DNA from 4 places in the Fictibacillus sp. WQ 8-8 genome. Region 3 is predicted to be linked to each of the others. Evidence: riboswitches for the same ligand, from Rfam matches in the RefSeq annotation. Region 3 holds a riboswitch; each other region holds the start of a gene.

Region 1 (2,203 bases), on a different contig from region 3:
ACAGCGGCAGGTAGTCGATATGAAAAGAGGGAATGTCATCGGAGACGGTTCGCTGGATACGGTGTATCTTACTGCTGAAAAAACAGCGGATAGTCCATACTGGGTGAACATTGCGGCCGTCGTTCAGGACGGCAGGACCAACCAGTACACGCAGATCCCTATTAAAGAAAATTCAGGATACAATCCAACCCTTTTTCTCGGTGATTTTACAGGTGACAAGGTAGAAGACATCATGGTGGTCATGGATACAGGAGGCAGCGGAGGCATGATCACCGCCTATGTATTTTCCTACAGAGGAGGGCAGTTCGGGCCGCTTTTTGACTCTGGTGTATTCAGTGACCAATGGAAGTACAGGGTTTTTTATCTGGACCAATATAAAGCACAGGTGAACAGCTACAACCTGAAGCAAAAATTTATCATCGATTTGAGTACGAAGGACAAGGAATACTTGTCTGAGATTTACTACCCGAATGGAAAATTAAAGGCTCCCATACAAGGATTTGTCTCATCTTTAAGCGGTCTTTACCCGGTGGACTTTGACCGAAATGGCGTGTATGAACTGCTGGCTTACCAAAACATCGCCGGCCGATATAACGCTGACCGCCTTGGCTATGTCCAGACTACCCTGAAGTGGAATGGCCGGGAGTTTGGTGCGGAGGTGCAGAACGTTGTGATCTTTGGCGGGGATATCCGAGGATAAGCCTGGTGGATTAACCTCTCGTTGTGGAGAGGTTTTTTATATGATAAAAAAACCATTGACTTTCTCCCTTTCGCAGATTAAAGTAATAACTATATTTTCTAAAAATTAAATATTCATTCTCTTATCAAGAGTGGCAGAGGGACTGGCCCTATGACGCCCAGCAACCGTTCCGTAATGGAATTGGTGCTAATTCCAGCAAAACAGCATGTCTGTTTTGAGAGATAAGAGAGGACGAATCCGTTATACATATGCGATGAAACCTCTCTTTTTCCAGAGAGGTTTTTTTACGTGGTGGGGCTTATTTCGCTGGTTCCGTGCCCCCTTGAGAAGAGAGATATACAAAAAAGGGAGTTGGGGAAATGAAACGATTCATTAAAAGCGCGGCAATCTCCGCGGTGGCTTTATCACTTTTATTAACGGGCTGTTCATCCGAAAGCAATACCGCTTCATCAGCTGGCAAACATGAAAAGGTTTCGTTCGATAACGTACCGAAGCGGTTTGCCAAAGGGCAGGGAGCCCGAATCAAGGTTATCCGTAAAATCGGCGGTGATGATCATACAGCCCAATTTTTAGCAGGTGCTAAAGCGGAAGGAGAGGCACTTGGTTTTACCGTTGATACCTACACAGCAAACGGTGATACCGCCAAGTTCCATGATGCGATTGCCCAGGCGGCTGATGAGAATTACGACGGTTTTATCATCTCTCACGGTGATGATGCGGCTACCATAAACGATATTAAGAAGCTTCGGGAAAAAGGAAAGAACGTGGTGACGTTTGATTCCAATCCGAACCTCGCGAAAGTAGGCGGTGTCACACTTACGTCTCAGGACGATGAAGCCCTTGCCAAGCTGGCTCTCGATCAGCTCGTTAAAGAGAACAAAGGGAAGGCCAACATCGTTTATCTTTGGGTAGACGGGTTCCCGCCGATGGTGCGACGCAACGCCGTCTATAAAGAAACATTGAAGAATAACCCGGGAATCAAGGAAGTAGAACGCTTTGGCGTTGCTTCTGCAGATACGTCGGTCCAGACGCAAAATGCGGTGACGGCCATGCTGAACAAACATAAAAAAGGCGAGATTGATGCCATTTTTGCCACATGGGATGCCTTTGCGATCGGGGCTGCACGTGCGATTAAAGAAGCGGGACGCAACGAAATCAAAATTTACGGAATTGACGTCTCCAATGCAGACCTTCAAGAAATCCAGCAAAAAGAAAGTCCTTGGAAGTACACGGCTGCTGTTGATCCTAAGCTAATTGGGGCAGTGGATATGAGAATTCTTGCTAAAAAGCTTGCGGGTGAAAAAACACCACAAAAATATGATTTGAAAGCTTCTCTCGTTTCACAAAAGGATCTTCAAAAATCAAACGAGGGTGTGAACATGGTCAACCTGTCCAAGGAAATTAAAGGCTGGGGCCAGTCTGATGCGTTTGAGGAAGATTGGATGAAGACACTTAAGGATCATTACCAAAAATAACTGAAACTCTCAGGAAGAAGAATGGGAC
Region 2 (2,203 bases), 390 kb from region 3:
AACAACGATCGGCGATATTAGTGTATCAATCAATATAATGGAAAGCGCGAGGGTGCTGTTCCCCCGATAGATGGATACCCAGATGCTGCTTGTCACGCCGCACGGTATGACCATCGCCAATACGAGTCCGGTTATGGTAAGAGAATCCGAGGAAAACGCAATGTGCCCGACTCCCCACGCCCAGATCGGCATTATGATATGCAGGATGATGAGTGCTGTCAGGATGGGCACTGGCCGGGACAGTGTATTTCGCAGATGGGTAAAATTAGACCCTAAACTACCTGAAAACGTCATGAATGCAAAAATCCAAGGAACTAAAAAAAGCAAACCCTTTAGTTCGCTCGTAAGCAAAATTCCAAGGATCACACTTGCGGGTGTAATAAATGGCATAAATCTTTCCAGCTGGTGGTTTAACTTTTCTAACACGATTAGCCTTCTTCCGTCTGAGTCTATTACTCTAATAGTATATTAATTTATATTATAAAATATTTAAGTTTGCGGTGCCAGGCACCGCAATTACATACTTGTGTAATTCAGGTGCCTGGCACCCTACAAAAAAGGCGCAGGCTATTGTATATTTTTGAATCCCTCTCCCCGCCAGGTGCATAGGATGTATGCATACTCATTTGAGATAGCTGTCCAAAACAGATTTTTTAATTGACAAACTATAAATTCTATTTTACATTAAATGAAATTAAATATTCTTATCCAGAGAGGTGGAGGGAATTGACCCTGAGAAACCTCGGCAACAGACTCTTTTTTGAGCACTGTGCCAATTTCAACAAGCTTCTTTGCTTGGAAGATAAGAATTGTGTTGATCATTCTTCGGTCTCTTCAACCCCTTCTTATGTTTCCATAAACATAGGAAGGGGTTTTTTATCGAATCAATTCCTACTAAATAGATATGAATAGTTATTTTAAATGATAACCGTTAAATGAGGAGTTGGTGATATGGAAAAACACGACTGTATACACTGGAAGGGAAAAAGGCTTACCGCAACCGTGCATTATCCGAAATCCGTGCTAAGCAAAAATAAGATATCCCCTGCCGTTATTATTTGCCATGGATTTACAAGCAACCGGATTGGTGTGGACCGATTGTTTGTTAAAACGGCACAGCAGCTTTCTTCGAACGGATTTGTTGTAGTTCGGTTTGATTATTCGGGCTGCGGGGAGAGTGAGGGGAATTATGGGGAAAACAGCTTTGAAGATCTAATCGACCAAACATACGCTGCCGTTAGCTTTGCCTTGGAGCTTCCTAACGTTGATTCTGACCAGATTACCCTGCTTGGCCATAGCCTTGGAGGAGCAGTCGCTGTACACTCTGCGGCCCGTGACGAAAGGGTTAAACAGTTAATCCTCTGGTCTGCGGTAGGACGGCCGTTTGATGACATCGTAAATATCGTGGGTGAAGAAGAATATAGCCATCTATTCATTAAAGGATTCGTGGATCATTTAGGTTATTCCCTGACCACAAAATTTCTGCAGTCCCTCAAGAATTCCAATCCGTTAGACCAGCTATCACAGTTTTCCGGTGATGTGCTGCTCGTTCACGGAACGGACGACAAAGAAATTCCAGCCCATTATTGCGGGGAATTCTTTGAGAATACACAAAAAAGATCATGTGGAAAAAGCAAGATTCAGCTTATTAAAGGCGCCAACCATACCTTCTCATCCATCATGCACTTCAATGAACTGATCACTGTAACCTCCGATTGGCTCATAAATGATTCCAATTTGATGGTGCCAGGCACCGGCTTTTGACACTTGTGTAAAAGCGGTGCCTGGCACCTGTATTGATAGCGATGGTGTTCCAATGAAAACTGACCGGGTTGTTCGCATTTACCGAAAATCTGTCCAGATACAATGTTTTTTGTGTGAGCCGCGCTAACACATATACTAAACTTCCCAACAACAGGATGACTGCCGCAACTAATTTTTTCACTTCTTCATCTTCCTTTTTTAAAAAAATCCGCACCTTCGTGGTCTTTAAGCTGCTGCAGAATCTCTTTCCACTTTGAAAGATACAGCAAATGGGCTTGGTCTTTTATGATAAAGAGCCCACACCAACCACCAATCTTCTTAAACTACATAACAACCAGAGAATATTACATTCTCTTCTCACGTAAAAAACCCCTATTTTGATCTTTCAATTAAGAAAGCCGCATAAAATTTGCTCACATTGTCCCCTTCTGCATTCAAT
Region 3 (2,203 bases):
CCATCATGGTAAAGAATATTAATACAAATAAACGGAATGTTGCCCAAAAGAATGGGGTATCATCCGGAAAATATATGATGTACTTGGATGCTAGACGAAAAGATAAAAACATTTCTCTTAATGAAGTGAAGAACATGTCTTATACCGAGCTAAAGAGAAAGATAAAACCTGTACATGAAGAGCCGGAAGAATCCGGCTTTAAAAAAAACCATTCAGAAAAAATTCTTCGCAATCATAGAAATCTTGAACCCATAAAGATTAAGACGAGTTCCCTGCATAGTTCTTCTCTAAAAGAACATGCGAAAAAAGAAGTCAAAGAAGAAAGGATTGAACCCAAGCTAGAACCAAACAATAAACGTGCTGTCCCAAAAACCAAAAGGCACGAAGATCGAAAAAGCCGCAGTAAAGCTGAAGATAAAGAAAAAAATGAATCAAAAAAAGTAAAACCACATTCTTCAAAGCAACATCACGAACAGCCGATGTACAACAAGCAAGCAAAGAAAAATACTAATTTGAATACTGCTCCGAAACAGCATGTTCATGAAAAGAATAAACATGAAAACCATAAATGGGATAAGGGGAAAAGGCTTGAAAAAAGAGAGCAGAAAAATTCTCCCGTTCATCGGCCTGAAAAAAAGTACTGGAAAAAAGAACTGCAGAAAAATCATAAAAAGGCACAAATGAATAAAGAAATACATAAAAAGGCTGGCTAAAAGTCGACACTACGTTTAATAAACTGTCGAAGGAAAAATCAAGGAAGACACCAACCATCTCCCGAACATTAAGATATACATGTTTTTAAAAGGGGGATGTTTATGGATTGGGTTCTTTGGCAGGAACAGGTTCAAAAAACGGCCTTCCTTCAGCCGCTGATAGGCACGGAGACTCCCAGTGTGACGGCTGACGGAGAACGATTATGTTTTTCCTTCGTAAATAAGTATAACGGATCAGAACGGATATCCATGCTTACAGGCAGGATGGATGATTTGCATGAGGTGTTTGAAGGCCAGCAGCGTCTGAGCGATTTAATCAGGATAAAAAGAGTAACTTTTACGGGAACATACAGAGAACAGCTTAAGTTAGAATCTCTTCTGTTTTTATGCAAATTGGAGTCCTAAGCCAAAAGAATCGGGTCCTTCTATCTAAAAAACAGGAGTTATGGATTGACACTCCATAAAGGTGATGTTAAAATTCGAAACGTGTTAAGAAATGCTAACTATATAACGAATAACAAATTCGTTCTTATCGCGAGTGGTGGAGGGACTGGCCCTATGAAACCCGGCAACCGTTAAGCAGCTTCCTGTTTGAAAAGGTGCCAAATCCTGCAAAGCAAACTGCTTTGGGAGATGAGATGACGGTGCATATAAATTTTTATGCCCTTCTGCTCATGACCTGGCAGAAGGGCATTTTTTATTTTTCAGAAAGTGAGGGATCCGGTCTCTTGATAACATTAGACGCAGTAAAAAAGATTTTTCAGACGAAAGACGGAGCTGTAAACGCAGTTGACCATGTCGATCTTTCTATAGATCAAGGAGAAATTTTCGGGATTATTGGATACAGTGGTGCAGGTAAAAGTACACTGATCCGAATGCTGAACATGCTGGAAAGACCGACGAGCGGAGATGTTAACGTTGCGGGAAAAAATCTTTCCAAACTTAGTAACAACGAGCTTCGAAAAGCTCGGCAGGAAATCAGCATGATATTTCAGCATTTCAATCTGCTTTGGTCCAGAACAGTAAGGGAAAACATTGCATTTCCACTTGAGATTGCAGGTGTGCCGAAAACAGAGCGCCTGAAGCGGGTGGATGAACTGATTAAACTTGTTGGACTAGAGGGCCGCGGAGAATCGTATCCTTCCCAATTGAGTGGAGGACAGAAGCAAAGAGTCGGGATCGCACGTGCACTGGCCAATAACCCTAAAGTTCTTCTCTGTGACGAGGCGACTTCAGCCCTTGATCCGAAAACAACAGACAGCATCCTTAATTTATTAGTTGAGATCAATCAAAAGCTCGGCTTGACCATTGTTCTTATCACACATGAGATGCATGTCATCCGTAAGATCTGCCATCGGGTCGCTGTTATGGAAGACGGTAAAATAGTGGAACAAGGGCCGGTTTTGGAAGTATTCAGGCAACCTAAAGAGTCCATTACAAAAGATTTTGTTAAGCAAGTAACAGAGCCAGAAGAAACGACAGACATGATC
Region 4 (2,203 bases), on a different contig from region 3:
TTTTTTTATGCAATCCCACACTTGTTCAATTGTCGTAACATTAATGTAGACGGTATGGCGGGGAAGCTGCTGCTGATCAAGCAGCAGAAGATGATCCCCTTTATATCTCAGTGATGAAATCCAGGTTTCTGTCGTACTCATAATCATTAAACACTCCTGATGTATGTGATAAATTCATCGATATTTTTTATGCTCTCAGCGTTCTTTACCCAATCGCTTCCAAGCTTCAGCACACGTTTTTTTAACTCGATTTGGCCATTGAAGTCTTCAATGGAATCAAGATCTTCGACATGGGCAAGCCCAATCGTGCGGCGGATCACTTCACAACCGGCAAAACCAATCATATCTGTAAAAATGCTATTTAAAATCTCTTCCTCAAATCCAGGAAGTTTGGTTGCAGACTCTACACCCTCTGTTTTCCACAGTTCTCTGTAACGGGCAGTGAAGGTTTCCCAAGTGTCTTTGATCACGCTGAGCAAATAGCTCTGATATTCTTCGCGCCTAAGAGAGTCAGAGATATGAAAGGACTGTGAGGCATGATTCAATGCAATATTGGCAAAAAAGTGGGCGATATCAAAGCCTTGAGGCCCATAATAAGCAAACTCGGAATCTATTAATTTTGTAGAAGTTTCGGTAACGAAAATACTTCCGGTATGGAGGTCACCATGCAACAGAGCCTCTGCACGCGTCAAAAATTTATATTTTAGAGAGGCAGCTCTCTGTTTGAGGAGAGTATCACTCCATAGTTCGGAAACGGCCTCCTTCAGCTCGGAAGGAAAATCGTTGGTGTCGATGTCATAAAACGGGTCAGTAAATACAAGGTCTTCGGTAATCTTGCAAAGTTCAGGGTTTGTAAACGTCTGGACAAGCTCTTTCTTCTCGAAAGGATGCAAGTAAAAATCACTCGTATAGAACAGGCTTTTGGCAATAAATGTGCCGATGTGCTGTGCAAGATGAGGATATTTGACCCCTTCGATCAGACCTTTCCGCAGAATCACGTGAGAAGATAAGTCTTCCATTACAGTGAGAGCGAGATCCTGGTCTGTATAAAAAACTTCTGGAACATGCTCAGGAGCAAATTCTGCTGATTTTATTAAAGAGCTGCTTTCAATCCTTGCCCTGTCCAGTGTAAGCGGCCAGCTTTCTCCCACGACTTTGGCATAGGGAAGTGCCTGCTTTACGATAATGGATTTACCTGTATCTTCTTCGATTAGCCGAAAAACAAGGTTAAGATTACCGTCACCAATCTCATTGACTTTAATGTTTTGATAATCAGATAACAGTTCGAGTTTTTGTGCCAGCTCCACCACGGTTTGTTCATTCAGTCGTTCGTAAGATTGTTTGAGGGTTGTTGCCATCTATACTACCTCCGGAATATTTTGTATGTAAAAAGGCCTCTTTTCTGTAAGAAAAGAGGCCTGGATGTATAGTTTCCACGCCTCTTATCTTGCAAAACAAAGTTTTGCTGGAATTAGCACCGTGCCATACTGGATCTCCAGGCTTCTAGTAATAGACGCCCCATTTCACAATGGTATTACGGTCGGTTGCTGGGTTTCATCGGGCCAAATTCCCTCCACCTGCTCTTGATAAGAGACAACAAATATAAAATTGTTAGAAAAAACAGAATGCAATAATAATTTACAATGGCAATCATACAATCTTATCCATTGTCTGTCAAATCTTTTTTAATAAAATTCTGGACGTCTGTCTTCAAACACAGGGATTCTGTTTCTTACTTCTTCAACAAGATCAGTGTCGACCTCAGCAAACAAAATGGTCTCTTCTTCTCCGTCTGTCTCTGCAATAATTTCTCCCCAGGGATCAATGACCAACGTGTGACCTGCGAACGTGTTGTTCTTATCACTGCCGACCCGGTTGCATGCCACAACGTAGCATTGGTTCTCAATGGCTCTTGTTATTAGCAGGTTCCGCCAGTGGCTCAGCCGCTGCGCCGGCCACTCGGCAGGAACAAACAGGATAGAGGCGCCTTCAAGAATATGGGCGCGAATCCATTCAGGGAAACGGATATCATAGCAGATGACACCGGCAGCAGGAACGTTTTCCAGCATGAAATTTCCTTTGCGGGAGCCCGGAGCAATATATTTTTCTTCCTGCATTAGCCGGATCAGATGGAGTTTACTGTATTCGCCGGTCTGCTCACCTTTTCGGTTAAAGGCATACATGGTGTTATAGATTCCTTCAT

The links. A riboswitch is a leader RNA that binds a small molecule or an ion and turns the genes downstream of it on or off. The one in region 3 is predicted to bind S-adenosylmethionine.
Region 1: it holds a riboswitch for S-adenosylmethionine, as region 3 does, so the genes downstream of both, M1K46_RS18245 (sugar ABC transporter substrate-binding protein) here and M1K46_RS00225 (methionine ABC transporter ATP-binding protein) in region 3, are expected to answer to the same signal.
Region 2: it holds a riboswitch for S-adenosylmethionine, as region 3 does, so the genes downstream of both, M1K46_RS02140 (alpha/beta hydrolase) here and M1K46_RS00225 (methionine ABC transporter ATP-binding protein) in region 3, are expected to answer to the same signal.
Region 4: it holds a riboswitch for S-adenosylmethionine, as region 3 does, so the genes downstream of both, mtnK (S-methyl-5-thioribose kinase) here and M1K46_RS00225 (methionine ABC transporter ATP-binding protein) in region 3, are expected to answer to the same signal.

Annotation. Positions count from the first base shown of each region.
Region 1 is NZ_JAMXKG010000008.1:172,990-175,192, reverse strand. It holds gene M1K46_RS18250 (hypothetical protein) at 1-700, shown strand, start outside; SAM riboswitch class I at 819-928, shown strand; gene M1K46_RS18245 (sugar ABC transporter substrate-binding protein) at 1,060-2,175, shown strand.
Region 2 is NZ_JAMXKG010000001.1:432,616-434,818, forward strand. It holds gene M1K46_RS02135 (bile acid:sodium symporter family protein) at 1-426, opposite strand, end outside; SAM riboswitch class I at 702-809, shown strand; gene M1K46_RS02140 (alpha/beta hydrolase) at 952-1,764, shown strand.
Region 3 is NZ_JAMXKG010000001.1:44,407-46,609, reverse strand. It holds gene M1K46_RS00235 (anti-sigma factor domain-containing protein) at 1-713, shown strand, start outside; gene M1K46_RS00230 (hypothetical protein) at 816-1,118, shown strand; SAM riboswitch class I at 1,240-1,353, shown strand; gene M1K46_RS00225 (methionine ABC transporter ATP-binding protein) at 1,442-2,203, shown strand, end outside.
Region 4 is NZ_JAMXKG010000003.1:391,883-394,085, forward strand. It holds gene mtnA (S-methyl-5-thioribose-1-phosphate isomerase) at 1-141, opposite strand, end outside; gene mtnK (S-methyl-5-thioribose kinase) at 147-1,358, opposite strand; SAM riboswitch class I at 1,440-1,593, opposite strand; gene M1K46_RS07360 (carbon-nitrogen family hydrolase) at 1,686-2,203, opposite strand, start outside.